Regions from separate parts of the Paenibacillus sp. FSL L8-0340 genome, predicted to be linked through region 1. Evidence: a T-box and tRNA genes for the amino acid it is inferred to sense, from the RefSeq annotation. Region 1 holds a T-box; the other holds one or more tRNA genes.

Region 1 (7,435 bases):
ACAAGCCCGGCGATCCGCACGCGTTATCAGGCTTATTTGGATTTTGCAGGGACAGTATCCTACATTGCCTATGAGACCAAACCGGATTTTGCCGTCTCGCTGAAACGGAAGGTATAGAGCTTCGATAGCTGTAGCTAGCCTTCTTTTCTCGTTCAGGGTCAAATGTTGCTAAAGCGCTGTCTTCGTTTCATGTTAAGGATATGGATCAGGAAATCCAGAAGAAGGCCTGCGGCAAGAAAGGTTAGGAGGGCAGCCACAATGAAAATCTGCGCATAAACAAACACCTCGCTTCGACTAATTACTATTAGACAACCTAAGGGGAAATTCAAATGACAGTCGAATACGGAAAGCTCACCTTTTTGGAAATTAAAGAAAAAGCAGCGGAAGGTTATCTGGCAATTATTCCGACGGGCTGTACGGAGCAGCAGGGTCCACACTCCACCGTTGATTTTGATACATGGCTGGCCACAGAGCTGTCCATTGAAGCAGCGCAGCAGGCCAAACTGAAATATGGAGTCAAGTCCCTGGTGATACCGACAATTCCTTTTGGACCTACACCGGAGCACCGCAGCTTTGGATACGGCTTTATCGATATTCCGCAGAAGCTGTATGAAGATGTAATATACGCTGTTCTGACTTCCCTGGTGGACCAAGGCTTTAGACAGCTGCTTATTTTTCGCGGCTGCGGCGGTCACTTGCTGGGCAATCTGGCAGTAAGGTTCAATCAGGAATATGAGGGAAAAGCCAAGGTAGATATTCCCCATCATCCGTTTCATGAGATCTGGTGCAGGCATGCTGATCCCGACATTCCGGGTGGTCATGCAGACAGCTTCACTACTTCTCTGGGACTTTATAAGCATCCTGAGGATATTAGGGAAGCGCAGATTTTTAATCCTGGCAGCAGTGAGCCGGAATGGGATGATCCCAATCTGGATTTTGGCAAATATTCCACAACAGGCGTCATAGGTGACCCAACCCATGCCAGTAGGGATCTTGGCGAGAAGCTGTGGAACGGTTCCGTTGAGGCCATTGCAGCAATGCTGCAGGGAATTGCTTTAGCTCAGTAAAAGTTGAACAAAATTGTGTCCGCAGCAGTTGCATTTATAACTGTTCGGGCGCTTTTTTTATTCTGACGCTGTGCGACACATAACGTGCAGGCTTGCTCAATGATGAACATCCGTTTTAATGGATAACAATTAATGGAATTTCATTAAAATAGACGCCTTAACTCCGTGATAGTTGCTGCTAGTGGAATCGTTGAGGGAAGCAAGCACGGACAAAGGTTTAAGTATGGAACGTGTTAAATTAAATGGATCGTAATGATTCAGTGAGAAGGGGTTGTATATGCTTAATGCGAATAGTAAAGCCAAAACGCTCGGCGATTATCTGAAATCGCGCCGAAACCGGTTTCAGCCTGAACAGGCAGGGTTTAAAGCATCCAATAGCCAACGAAGAACACAGGGACTCGAAGGGAAGAGGTCGCTATGCTGGCAGGTGTCAGTGCAACTTATTATACCTGGCTGGAGCAGGGCAGAGAAGTAACCGCATCCAGGGATATCATCGAGAATATCGGGAGGGCACTGCAGCTGACGCCGGATGAGCAGCAACATCTGTTCGAGCTATGGAATCCCCATGAGCGTGCAGCTGTTTCTTCTATTAGTACAACGCTTAATCCGCAGTGGAGGGAAATCATCGGGCAGCTGCCCTATCCGTCTTTCATCAGCAATGAAAGTTCCGAGGTTCTTGCCTGGAATGAAGAGGCAGCGAACATATGTGCTATACTGTAAGAAAATACTACAAAAGGGGGCAAAGGCTTGTCCTATCAGACCTGTGCGACACAGCTCCCCGTCCTAAAAACACAATATGACTGGCTCAAAGAAGTCGATAGTATTGCTTTACAGTCTGCCGTTCGGCATGTGGCAGATAGCTTTGACCGCTTTTTCAAAAAGCAAAATCAAGCTCCGCGCTTCAAAAGCCGGAAGCATCCAGTACAAAGCTACACCACGAAATTCACGAACGGAAATATCGCCATTGAAGGCAACCGATTGAAGCTTCCCAAGCTCGGCTGGATGCGTTTCGCCAACTCTCGGAAGCTGGAGGGTCGTATACTGTCCGCTACGGTACGGCAAAACGCCAGCGATAAGTATTTTGTCAAGCAGATGCACATATCGGCATTGACTTGGGGCTTAAGGAATACGCTGTGTGCTCAAGCGGGGAGCATTTTGCCAACCCCAGGTTTTACCGTCAATACGAGAAAAAGCTTGTGCTATGGCAGCGGCGTTTGGCAAGACGCACACCAGGGGGCTCCAACTGGAAGAAAGCCAAGAAACACATTGCCCGTATTCACGAACACATTGCAAATTCACGGAACAATTTTCTCCACAAGATGACAACGAAGCTGATCCGTGAGTGCCAAACGATCAGCATCGAACATCTGCGTGTGGCGAATATGATTCAAAATCCCAAACTCTCCAAGTCCATCGCTGATGCCTCCTGGGGCGAATGGGTGCGACAACTCACGTATAAAGCATCCTGGTATGGACGAACCCTCCGGGTTGCCGGCACCTTCGAGCCGACCAGTCAGCAGTGCCACGTTTGCGGCACGATCCATCCCGAAGTGAAGAACCTCTCGATTCGAGAATGGACATGTGTAGCTTGCGGAACACACCATGATCGGGATGAAAATACGGCTCATAATATCAAACAGTTAGCGGTATAGCAATTACCTATAAAAATAAAACGTAGAACTGCAGGAACGCAGGGGTCGCTTGCCCATAAGAGGAGGTTGCTCCTCTGTTCGCAAGAATCCCTCCTTCAAGCGTCAGCTAAGTGGTGGAGATTCAAAAGGGTTAGTTACTTAGCATCTGGCATTCCAGCCGGGCTGTTTCCTCTTCAATCCGTACAGTATCAATGCGTTCGAAGAGCAGCTTCAGTTCATGGATGTTCTGTCCTGCCTGAACAGAGGACTGCTGCCATCCAGCCTCATCAAGGGACAAGAAGATGCGGAGCTCATCACAGGAAAAAGGAATGAACGGATTCAGCAGATTAGCCAGATTAGCAATGATCTGTACGCAGGTGTAGAGGGTATCTCCGCAGGTGTTGCGGTCTTCCTTGATCTGCAGCCAGGGTTTCTGTTCATCAAAGTATTTATTGGCTTGGCGAATATAACCAAAGATAAACTCCAGAGCCTCCTTAAAACTCCCGGATTCGATCAGCCTGCCGGCTTCGGCGTATAAGGTGTCGAAGTTCGCTCTCCACTTAGGCTCCAGTATTCCCTCCGGCACACAACCCCCGAAGGCTTTATTTATGAAGGCCAGGCTGCGGTTTACAAAATTGCCGAAGGCACCGAGCAGCTCGCCATTATGGCTGTGGATGAACTCCCTCCAGGAGAAGTCGGTATCACGCTTCTCGGGGCCGTTCGCAATCAGGAAGTACCGGATTGAATCCGGCTGATAGCGGCTTAGAATATCCGGTACCCAGACCGCCCAGTTGCGGCTGGTAGAGAATTTCTGCCCCTCCAGCGTCATGTACTCGCAGGCAAACAGACGGTCAGGCAAATGCAATCCGCCCACTCCCAATAATATGCCCGGCCAAATCAGACTATGAAAAGGCACGTTGTCTTTCCCATGCACATAATAAGAAGTTGCCTTGCCATCCTCAGCGGCGCTGTCGCGATTCTCCAGCCAGAAATCCTCCCAACGGTTTCCTGACTCTGCGGCCCACTGCTTGCTGGCGGACAGATAGCCGCTGACCGCTTCGATCCATACGTAGATTTTTTTACCGGTAAATCCGTCTACCGGCACATCCACGCCCCAATCAAGATCACGGGTAGCCGCGCGGTCTTGAAGCCCCTCTTGCAGATAACGCTGAGTCAACCGGACGGCATTATCCCTCCAGCCCTGAGATGATTCCGCATAGTCTGCCAGTTCCTTTTGAAAGCTTGAAAGAGAAAGATAGTAATGCTCTGTAGGCCGCAGTACCGGAGGGGTTCCGCAGATTTTACAGGATCTGTCCAGCAGATCGGACGGGTCGAGCAGGGTGGAGCAGTAATCGCATTGATCGCCGCGTGCCTGCTGCCCGCAGACCGGACACGTTCCCTCCACGTACCGGTCAGGTAGAAACCGCTGATCCTGCTCGCAGTAGCACTGGAGCGTTGTCTTTTTGTACAGGTGCCCGTTGTCCAGAAGTTTAAGAAATAGCTCACGAACGACCGTGTGGTGGGTTTCCTGATCTGTCCGCGTATATAAATCGTAAGTGAAACCAAGCTTGTCGAAGCACTCCGCAAATTCCTCATGATAGCGGTCGGCGAATTCACCCGGCGTTACGCCCTCTTTGGCTGCCTGGACAGCCACCGGTGTACCATGGCAATCGCTGCCGGACACATACAGCACCCGATCACCTTTAGCCCGGTGGTAACGGGCCAGAATGTCACCGGGCAGAATGCTTGCCAGTCTTCCCAGATGCAGAGAGCCATTGGCGTAAGGCCACGCCCCTCCGATAAAGACATTGGACATTTTATCTCCTCCTAAAGTTTTGTGAGCGTTACTTCCAGATTGTCCTTCGAACAAAACTCGCTTCGGAAGCATATACTAAAGTTTTGTGAGCGTTACTCCCACTCGCCCCGGGAGCATTTTTGGGCAACAAAAAAGACTCCCGTCCCCAAAAGGGACGAGAGCCTGTGCTCACGTGTTACCACCCAACTTCATCAATGCCTTGCGGCATTCACCTCTTCAGGTACGTCCGCTGTTCGCGGGTATACCCTAGCACGATAACGGATGCGGGTTCCGGCGCAGCCTACAACCCTCCTGGAGGGGTTCGATGCGCAGCTCAGAGACCATATTCCCTTGGATTTTCTTTGCTCCTTTTCAGCGTCCGGAGCTCTCTGTGAAAGATTGGCCAAGGTACTCTTTCTCTTCTTAGCTTTTGTGGTTATCCTAATTAATGGTTATCTTACGGCAGGAACGCGGTAGAAGTCAAGCGATTAATGCGGTTTTTGAATCTGGATTCATCAAAGACCGCTAATCAGTTTAATAAACTCACGAATCGTCAAAGCTGTGTAGAGCAGAAGACGATAGGAGGGAAAGGGATGCGCAGAATTAAGATTTGGGAAGCGGTGGTCTGTTTAATGCTGCTTCTGACGGCAGTTGGATGTGCTTCGTCCTATCAGGCGCCGAGTGTTGTGGAGATCCAGAGCATGACTGGTTTGGATGGAAAACCTGAAGGTTTAGACAGCCCTTTATCGCCTGTATTAGAGGATGTATACGAACGCTCGATTTCCACTGAGGTCTATTCGGTTGAATAAAGGCTCTCTTCACAGCGTAATGAAAATTCTGTATAATGGGTCAACTATCGTTTTTATATAAAGAGAGGAGACCTGTGGAAGTATGGCGGCGGAAATCGTACATGTAACGACAGATGAACAGCTCCAGATGGGACTGGACATCCGCAAAAAAGTATTTGTTGAAGAGCAAAAGGTACCGGAAGAAGAGGAAATTGATGAGTATGATGTAATCGGCGACAATGTGCATCATATCTTGCTGATGGATGAGGGTCTCCCGGTAGCTACCGGAAGATTGATTTATTATAAAGCAGGCACTGCGAAAATGCAGCGTATCGCAGTCGACAAAGACTACCGCAGCAAGGGATACGGGCGTATCCTGCTGTTGGCGCTGGAGGAGCTTGCCCGTGAGCTGGGCCTCGAATCATCCATCCTTGATGGACAATGCCAGGCGGAAGCCTTTTATAACAAGCTGGGGTATGAAGTGATCTCTCCAGAGCCATTCTATGATGCAGGTATTTTGCATGTGAGAATGCAGAAAACGCTTTAAACCTCAAAGTACATATTCTTTCGTTAGCGGGGCAAGCTAGAGTTGAGCCTATTGGCCAATCCGAGCGCGAAGGAGTAGATCCTAAGTGATGAACAATGAACGTGAACGGTTTACAGCGGCCCAAAGAAACGGTGACGGCGACCTGATGAAGTTCCAGACCTCTTCAGGACGTGTGCTGGACTACCAGCAAGCGCTGCAGGAGATTCAAGCGGGAAGCATAGCCGGAGTGAATGTGTTCAAAGGCAGAGATGGCGAGTTATACATCCGTGGCGATGCGGATGGCGATCCCACGAATAATCTGGATCAGCTGCCGCAATTCTAAAACCGCATAAATAAGAACAGCCGGACAGGCAGTGTCAGTTGACACTGCCTGTCCGGCTTTTTTGAAATATAAGAATTTGTATGCTTCACGCTATAAGTTATCCTTCTATTTCTACTTGCAGCTTCAAGGTTATAAACTGCAGTTAATAAAGATACGGGAAACTGAACCTCAAAGCTCATATATCTCATGCTGAACAAGAAACTCCATGTCTCCGGTCATCCCCTCAAATTCAGGCTTCCGGTCGCTGTAGTGCATTAAATAGATCAGCTTGCGTACATCATCAGGCAAAGACATCAGTTCCCGGAGGGTAGTATGAACCTGCCCCGATCCGCTGAGCTCACAGTCGTGAAAAATCTTCCGGACGCCGTGCTTGCGGACAAGCTTGATCAGCAGCTCAGGCTGGAAGGTCATATCGGCGCTGTAAAAGATATCGTTATTCAGCAGCAGCGAGTAGCTGTCCCGGCCGCGAATATGCGGGGTGCGAATCAATTGCAGTGTAATTTCCGGGGAAAGGGTGTAAGACTCACCTGGACGCAGGGTGGTTACATTGAACATTTCTTCGAGGGAATCTGCACGGGCTTCCTTTGAGCGAGCGCTCTTGCGGATGTGATCCCACAGCGGTTTGAGCAGTGTCTCTGGCAACAGCAGCTGCATTTTTCGGTTATTATCCTGCATCAACTCTATTGCCAGCTCTTCCAGCCCGCCGACATGATCATTATGGATATGTGTGATTAGCGTCGCGTTCACCTCACGGAACGATCGCCCTAATTGATGCATGGCGAGCGGGGCTGTAGCACCACAGTCTATGAGAAGCGAGAAGTTGCCATCCAGCAGCAGCCCGTTGTTATTATGGTAGTTATTGGAAAAAGCATCACCCGTACCTATCATTTGCAGTTGTATAGTCATACCGAAAATCCTCCAGTTCTAATTGTTGCCAAAGCAGGTTAACGTTATATTTTCAATATAGTAACATTTTGATGACAGAAATGAAATTTTCATCGTACTTCGGCGCAACTTGTGTCACCCTCGGCAGTATATATTAACAGCATGAATTATTTGGAGGGTCTCTGCTTATGAGGTGGAAAAAAGTTGCTCTGTGCGTAGTTGTATTTTCCCTGATGGGAAGTTCATTATTGTTCGCGGACGCTGTAAATCAGAAAATCAGGGTATGGAACAATGGGAAGGAAATGGCTGATGGCGGCTATTTGATTGATGGCAAGGCTTATATCCCGGCCAGGGAGGCTGGAGGCGTCGTGAACTGGGACGGTTCAGGCAAAGTGACCAT
Region 2 (7,435 bases), 2.7 Mb from region 1:
GTAGAAACAGCTCAATCGCTGGGATATCCGGTACTCGTACGTCCTTCCTATGTACTGGGTGGCCGTGCAATGGAGATTGTCTACAACGATGCGGAATTGCTGAGCTACATGGTTGAAGCGGTGAAGGTGAATCCGGAGCATCCGGTGCTGATCGACCGTTACATGCTGGGCAAAGAGGTCGAAGTTGACGCGATTTGCGACGGCGAGACTGTGGTCATCCCTGGTATTATGGAGCATGTAGAACGTGCGGGTGTCCACTCCGGTGACTCCATCGCTGTCTACCCGCCGCAATATCTGGATGAAGGTCTGAAGCAGAAAATAAGCGAAATCACCATCAAGATAGCCAAGGAACTGAAAACGATTGGCCTTGTCAACATCCAGTTCGTCATTTACCAGAATGAAGTATATGTGATAGAAGTGAATCCGCGCTCTTCGCGTACGGTTCCTTTCCTGAGCAAGGTAACCGGCATTCCTATGGCCCATCTGGCTACCAAGATCATTCTCGGCGGCAAGCTGAAAGACGATGGCTACACCGAAGGCCTCTGGCCGGAAAGCGACTATGTGTCGGTAAAAGTGCCGGTGTTCTCTTTTGCCAAGCTGCGCAGAGTAGAGCCTACCTTAGGACCGGAAATGAAATCGACCGGCGAAGTCATGGGCCGCGACAAGCTGTATGCCAAAGCGCTCTATAAAGGTCTGATCGGAGCAGGCATGAAAATTCCGGCAACCGGAGCGATCATCGTTACGGTAGCAGACAAAGACAAAGCTGAGGCAGTTGAGCTGATGAAGGGCTTCCACGCCATGGGCTACAAAATCATTGCCACCGGCGGCACGGCGCATGCCCTTGAGCAGGCAGGCCTGAACGTGATGAATGTCAACAAGCTGGATGAAGGAGAGCCGACAATCCTTGATCTGATCCGCGGTGGTCAGGCCAACTTTGTCTTCAATACGCTGACTAAAGGTAAAACGCCGGAGCGTGACGGCTTCCGCATCCGCCGTGAAGCGGTAGAGAACGGTGTCGTATGTATGACCTCACTGGATACGGTAACGGCGCTGCTGATCATGCTGCAGACGATCAACTTCTCGTCCCAGTCCATGCCCGCTTTTGTCGGACAATAACCTATAGATGTATGAGTAGCCCTTTCGGGCATGCCACAGGAACGGTTTGCGTTATCGCAGACCGTTCCGCTATGCCCGGGGACCCGGTAACTGTTAAAAAATGACCAAAGGAGCTGATCCGTACGTGAAACAGATGGACCCACAGCAGCTTGAACACGAGAATGTCGGAGAAATCACCAGACGGGATGAAATGGCTGAGCGGCTGATGATTGCCCTGGATTATCCTGATGCAGCGCAAGCGAGACTGCTCATTGAGAAGCTGGAAGGCATTCCTTGTTACATGAAGGTTGGAATGCAGCTGTTCTATGCAGCCGGACCAGACTTCATCAGAGAACTGAAGGCCCGCGGTTATTCTGTGTTCGTCGATGTCAAAATGCATGATATCCCCAATACGGTGCGGGGTGGGGCGGAGAGCCTTACGATGCTCGGTGTGGATATGTTCAACGTACACGCCTCCGGCGGCTCGGCTATGATGGCTGCCGCGCTGGACGGGGCTGCCCAGGCGGTCAGCCTGCACCCGTCCCTGAGAATGCCGCTGATTATCGCAGTGACACAGCTCACGAGCACCAGTCAGGCAGTGATGAACAGCGAGATTGGCATTGCCGGGAATGTAGCGGACACCGTGGTGCGTTACGCCAAGCTGGCGGCTGAGGCCGGCCTGCACGGTGTGGTAGCTTCACCTAAGGAGTCGGCGGCGATCTCTGACGCGTGCGGCCCGGAGTTCCGCACGGTTACCCCGGGCATTCGTCCGGCAGGGTCTTCCCTGGACGATCAGTCCCGGGTGATGACGCCGGGACAAGCTATCCGGCAAGGCAGCCACTACCTTGTAGTGGGCCGGCCTATTACGGCTGCGGCGGATCCGCGCGCAGCCGCACTATCTATTATTGAGGAGATGACTCAAGCATGAGCACATTATCGAATAAAAGCCAGCAAGTCGCCAGCTATCTGCTGGAGATTGGGGCAGTGGCGCTGCGTCCGCAGGAGCCTTTTACCTGGACCTCCGGCATCAAGTCGCCGATCTATTGTGACAATCGCCTGACCATGGCCTTTCCAGCAGTACGCGGCTACATTGCTGCTGGCTTCGCAGAGCTGATCAGAGCCAGCTATCCGGACGCTGAAGTGATTGCGGGCACAGCCACTGCGGGGATTCCGCATGCGGCCTGGGTGGCCGACAAGCTGGATCTGCCGATGGCATATATCCGCGACAAAGCGAAAGGCCACGGCAAACAGAACCAGATCGAAGGGATTATCTCTCCCGGACAGAAGGTCATTGTGATTGAGGACCTGATTTCTACCGGCGGTAGCTCGATTAAGGCGGCGCAGGCCGTACAGGAAGCCGGAGGAGAGGTGCTGGCCGTGCTGGCCATCTTCAGCTATGAGCTGGACCGGGCCACTGAGGCATTTGCGGCAGCTGGTGTGCCGCTGCAAAGCTTGTCCAACTACAGCACATTGATTGATGTAGCACTGAGTCAAGGCACAATCGCTGACAGCGATGTAGCGCTGCTGCAGTCCTGGCGCAAAGATCCGGCCTCGTTCGGCGTGTAGCAGAATTGTATCCGGCAATGTTTCTCAGGCCCTCACCGCAAGGTTAGGGCCTGCTGTTTTTTTATTGGCGGATACCGTATTCTGCGGCTTATATTTTATAAACTGGGCATGATAACTTCAGGGAAGGAAGACATCCATTATCGTAACAAAGGAGAAGAAGGCATCATGAACTGGATATACTTCGCGAAGCTGTTCAGGACGAGATTTCAAGCAGGCTGCCTGGCCAAGAGGCTGGAGCAGGACGGTTGGATTTACGGCTATCATGATCCGCGATTTGTGGAAATTTATCGCTCCCGCAAGGGCCGCTACGGGGTACGTTTCCTGCCCTGAATAAATTAACAAAATCATCCTTGACTTTAGTGCCTGCTATATTGTATATTAACTATTGTCGCTGTTTGAATATGATTACTGACGCGGGGTGGAGCAGCCCGGTAGCTCGTCGGGCTCATAACCCGAAGGCCGCAGGTTCAAATCCTGCCCCCGCAACCAATTTATTTTCCTGCAGCCATTGTTTATCATACGGATACTTTAGATCCGGGCCCTTAGCTCAGTTGGTTAGAGCGGTCGGCTCATAACCGATTGGTCACAGGTTCGAGTCCTGTAGGGCCCACTTCACTAAACCCCTTGCCTAGCAAGGGGTTTTTGCTATGTTGTGGTTTTTTTTGAATCCAGAAAAGACCTGATAATGGCTGTGCACCTATCCGAGTTTGTCTTAAATAAGATGATGTGAAGTTGCATAATTTTAGGGAGGCAGACATTGGATGAAGAAGAAACGGCCTACAATAAAGAAGATAAGAACAGGCTCAACCCAGGCACAGAGACACGTACATGAATTTGAAGGGAGCACTAAACTGGCTGAAGAAGGTGCAGATCGGCACAACCACCGGTTCGCAGGAGTTACAGGACAAGCGATTCGGGCAGGAGCAAGCCATATGCATTTTGTTACAGGTCAAACTACTTTAAATGATGGTCACGTACACAAGTTCAATTTCGCAACATTGATTCAAGCACCTCTCGTATAAATTGGATCAATATGGAATTATGTGTTCTATATGGATAAGGATAGGCTCTAAGAGCTTGTCCTTTTTTGGTTTACGGCTGCCGGACAAACTTCCTCCGTTGCTAGCGAGACTGGATTGTGAGATTATAGGGAAGTATAAATTTGAGATGGAATAGAGGCAGACGGAAAAATGTTTAAAACGATCTTTAAAAATTATCCTTTGTGGTTCATGATTATTTGGGGTTGTGTAATGATAGGGTTTGTTGTGTTGTTTATAACGGGCATCAATCTGTCGCTAATGATGGCAGGGCTCATGATCCTATATATTGCAAACACAATACGTGCCTGGAAAAATGAACGGATTATGGGTGTCATTTCTTTGGTGCTGGTTGTTGTATTTGCAGCAGCAACATACGTAACATTCATGGCGGATAAATAAACCAGACCGGCTGAGTACACAACAACATATTTCCATTTCACCCAAGCAGTGAAGAGCATTCTGCATATTCTATGCTGTACTCACTTTTGAAGGAGGAATGAGAAATGGGTTCATGTGGTTGCGGAGAAAATGTTGGTCCTGTAGGCGGTTTGGGCACATCGACTGCGGCAATTCTGGTATTGTTTATTCTGCTCGTAATTATTACCAAATCATTCTGGCTGTAACTTCTGCTTATCCGGTTTCCTAAAGTACAGACACAAAAAAGCAGCGGCTGCCAAGAGTATTATTCCTGCTCAGGCTTCCGCTGCTTTATTGTTTTACCGGCTTTATTCGCCGGATCTCTCATAAGGCAGGTTCAAGGTATCGAAACTGTAGGTTACCTGTTGGGACTTTACTTCCGTAGCCTTATGAAAAGTAAAGGTGCTGTCACACACCACACAGGCCAGTACTACTGCTTCCGCGGTATCTGCAACTAATTTAAGCTGGAACTTCTTTTTTTTGAACTCCTGATTGAACAGCCGGTCTACATACAGCAGGCCTTCTTCATAATGAATTGTAAAATGCCAGCCCATTGGCGGAAAGCAGTACACCCCCGCGAAGTGTCTAAATTGTTCATAGTCCGCGGCGTCCGCAAGTTCAGGTTTGACTATTATGGAGGTCGCCCCAGTGTACAGAATGCTTCTCAGGCCCTTTACAAGGCGGGCTACAGGGCTGGCATCGTTGTTGCTAAGTACAATTATGGTGAAATCCCCTAATATGTACTGCTGCAGGGTGCAGGTGTATCCATAAATATTCCCGTCCATAAACATTTCTTCTACAGGCTCGCCCTTTACACAACAGCCATATCCCACCGAAGCCTCCAGGTACCACAAATATCCGTAAGGAGAAAGCATACGGTCATAGGCTTCCTTGCTTATTACTGTGCCGCTGCCCAGCGCCTTGACCCATGTGAACAAATCGGCCGCAGTGGAATAGAGAAATCCGCTTCCAAAGGCACCAGTCATATCGTAATACTCTGCACAGACTACGCCTTCACCCGAGCAGGAATATCCGTATGCCTTATTGGTGAGAATCTCCTCATTGCAGCTTATTCCGGTATGCTTAAGTCCGAGCGGTGCAAATAAAAATTTCTCGTAATAAGCGCCGATCTCCATGCCCGACACCATCTCAACGATTCTGGCGAGGAAGACAAAATTCGAGTTGCTCTTCTGCACTTGCTGTCCAGGTTCACCTTGCAACGGTTCGTGATTTAACCACTCCCGAATGCTCTCGGCAGAAAGCCGGTCTCTTGAACTATATTGGCTCAGCTCTGTATAATCCGGTATCCCCGAGGTGGAGGACAGTAAATGATGAATGGTGATGCGGTCTCCGTGTCTATAGCCGGGATAATAATATTCCATGGGCTCGTTCAGGCGAAGCTTCTGCCGGTCATACAGCTGCATTACAGCCGCTGCCGTGAACAGCTTAGTGATGCTGCCTATATTATAAATAGTGGAGGGTGTATTCGGCAGGGCATACTCATGATTTCCGTATCCATATCCCTTCTCCAATAAAATATGATCTCCCTGGGCAACCAGCACGGTTCCGCTAAAGCGTTCCGCATCCTCCCAGGTTTGCATGTATTGTTCGAGCCTGAACTGTATGTTTGTCATGTCTAGCCTCCTAATTCCTGTATTGCTCTATTGTATAAGACATGACAATAGCTGAATTGTAAAAAACGGACAGGCTTAGTTCAAGCTTTTGATATATTCGCTGGGAAGCAGCCCGCAGATGCTTTGAAATTCATGTATGAAATGAGCCTGATCATAATATCCGGTCTGCAGTGCTGCAGCGGTCAATTTGCTGCCTTCCATCCTGTTCAGCATCCCGAGAACGCTTTGAAAGCGCATGATGCGCGTAAAGGTTTTGGTGCCTACGCCGGTGCGTTCATAGAAGATTCTCCTCAGCTGCCGTTCACTGATGCATTCATAAAAGGTATATGTTTGTCAGGGTCTGTTCGCCAGCCCCCAAAGTGTTCCAAAGACAAAAATATAGAGCACAATACCCGCTACAACAAGCGCAGATAACCATCTGAGGATACGCGGTTTGGAGGCATTTTTCCCCAAGAAGCTGGTAAAAAAGCAACCTGTGAAGCCTGTCATTAGAAGGTACAGAAGATCCTTATTGTATTCTTCAGCAAAATCGAAGGTATAAAGGATCAGAGCAATCACCGAGATAGTGAACAATATACGGGACAGGAATTTCATAGTTCCTCCTCTAGTAATTGTATATTTTTAACTTTATATTATAGCAAATATAATCTCCACTTTAAAAATGGGATAAAGGAGGAAGTCCGATGTTTTATGACCAGGCACCTTATAAAGTCAAATTGGAATGGGGGCAAAGAGGAGCGCGGGCCGCGTCTGAACGTGGGGACATTGTGATCATAGTTGATGTGCTCAGCTTCTCTTCTACGGTAGTGACAGCGGTTCAGCACAAGGCCAATGTCTTTCCGTATCCCCCGCCAATCAATGAGAATGCCAAAGCCTATGCCAGAGCCAACAGTGCGGAAATCGTCTGGGGAAGAGCGGAGGCGATAAGAGAAGGAGGGCATTCCCTGTCACCATTGTCGTTTAGTTCTGCGGATTTTGGCCGTGACTTTGTATTATGTTCATTAAATGGTGCTGCGTGTACATGGATTGCTTCACAGGTGCCGGCGCTACTCATCGGATGTTTCCTTAATGCGTCTGCCGTGGCTGAGGTTGCTAACCGGTTAATGCAGCAATTGCAGGCAAATATCACTGTGGTTCCCTGCGGCGAAAGGTGGTCCGATGTTAGGGATGGTGAAAATAATTTGCGTCCAGGCATTGAAGATTATTTAGGTGCAGGTCTGATTCTTTCCCAATTAACCGGCAGCAAATCTCCTGAGGCTGAGGTCTGTATTGGAGCTTTGAAGTACTCCAGCAAAACCATCAGGGAGCTTATATGGGATTGTGCAAGTGCCCGTGAACTTCGTGAGCGCGGGTATGAAGACGATGTGACCTATTGCTGCCAGGTGAATATTAGCAGTGCTGTGCCTATTCTTCAAGACACCAGCTTTATAAATGCTAAGGATCTTAATTAATAGACCAGATTTCCCCGTTGGATGAAGTCCAGGTTCTATCGCCGATAGTAATACTCCATAAGTAGCTTGCGGATTTCTGATCCAAAGAAGCCATCCATGATAAATCGTTCCATTGCCCCTCAGTTCTATCCATGATGGCTGTCCAATGACGTCCATTGTCTTGTGTTGCATAGAAGAGAAGAGAGGTATTGGTCTGGCCTTCCTCGTTCAGCAGCACGATTCCATAATTTGT

What was found. The T-box of region 1 lies ahead of metG (methionine--tRNA ligase). A T-box ahead of a tRNA ligase gene usually reads a tRNA of that ligase, here a tRNA-Met.
Region 2: it encodes a tRNA-Met, which carries the amino acid that the T-box ahead of metG (methionine--tRNA ligase) is inferred to sense. The anticodon was not compared.

The regions. Positions count from the first base shown of each region.
Region 1 covers NZ_CP151967.1:3,023,360-3,030,794, forward strand. The annotation lists gene NST07_RS13470 (NUDIX hydrolase) at 1-117, shown strand, start outside; gene NST07_RS13475 (creatininase family protein) at 330-1,067, shown strand; gene NST07_RS13480 (helix-turn-helix transcriptional regulator) at 1,485-1,787, shown strand; partial or broken gene NST07_RS13485 (RNA-guided endonuclease TnpB family protein) at 1,806-2,719, shown strand; gene metG (methionine--tRNA ligase) at 2,850-4,514, opposite strand; T-box leader at 4,662-4,927, opposite strand; gene NST07_RS13495 (hypothetical protein) at 5,087-5,302, shown strand; gene NST07_RS13500 (GNAT family N-acetyltransferase) at 5,385-5,828, shown strand; gene NST07_RS13505 (DUF3892 domain-containing protein) at 5,914-6,150, shown strand; gene NST07_RS13510 (MBL fold metallo-hydrolase) at 6,319-7,056, opposite strand; gene NST07_RS13515 (copper amine oxidase) at 7,224-7,435, shown strand, end outside.
Region 2 covers NZ_CP151967.1:5,682,265-5,689,699, reverse strand. The annotation lists gene carB (carbamoyl-phosphate synthase large subunit) at 1-1,116, shown strand, start outside; gene pyrF (orotidine-5'-phosphate decarboxylase) at 1,250-2,023, shown strand; gene pyrE (orotate phosphoribosyltransferase) at 2,020-2,661, shown strand; gene NST07_RS26175 (hypothetical protein) at 2,827-2,991, shown strand; tRNA gene NST07_RS26170 (tRNA-Met) at 3,074-3,150, shown strand; tRNA gene NST07_RS26165 (tRNA-Ile) at 3,198-3,271, shown strand; gene NST07_RS26160 (YmaF family protein) at 3,423-3,683, shown strand; gene NST07_RS26155 (hypothetical protein) at 3,912-4,100, shown strand; gene NST07_RS26150 (YjcZ family sporulation protein) at 4,205-4,324, shown strand; gene NST07_RS26145 (serine hydrolase) at 4,427-5,752, opposite strand; gene NST07_RS26140 (helix-turn-helix domain-containing protein) at 5,828-6,061, opposite strand; gene NST07_RS26135 (hypothetical protein) at 6,086-6,346, opposite strand; gene NST07_RS26130 (2-phosphosulfolactate phosphatase) at 6,436-7,203, shown strand; gene NST07_RS26125 (hypothetical protein) at 7,196-7,435, opposite strand, start outside.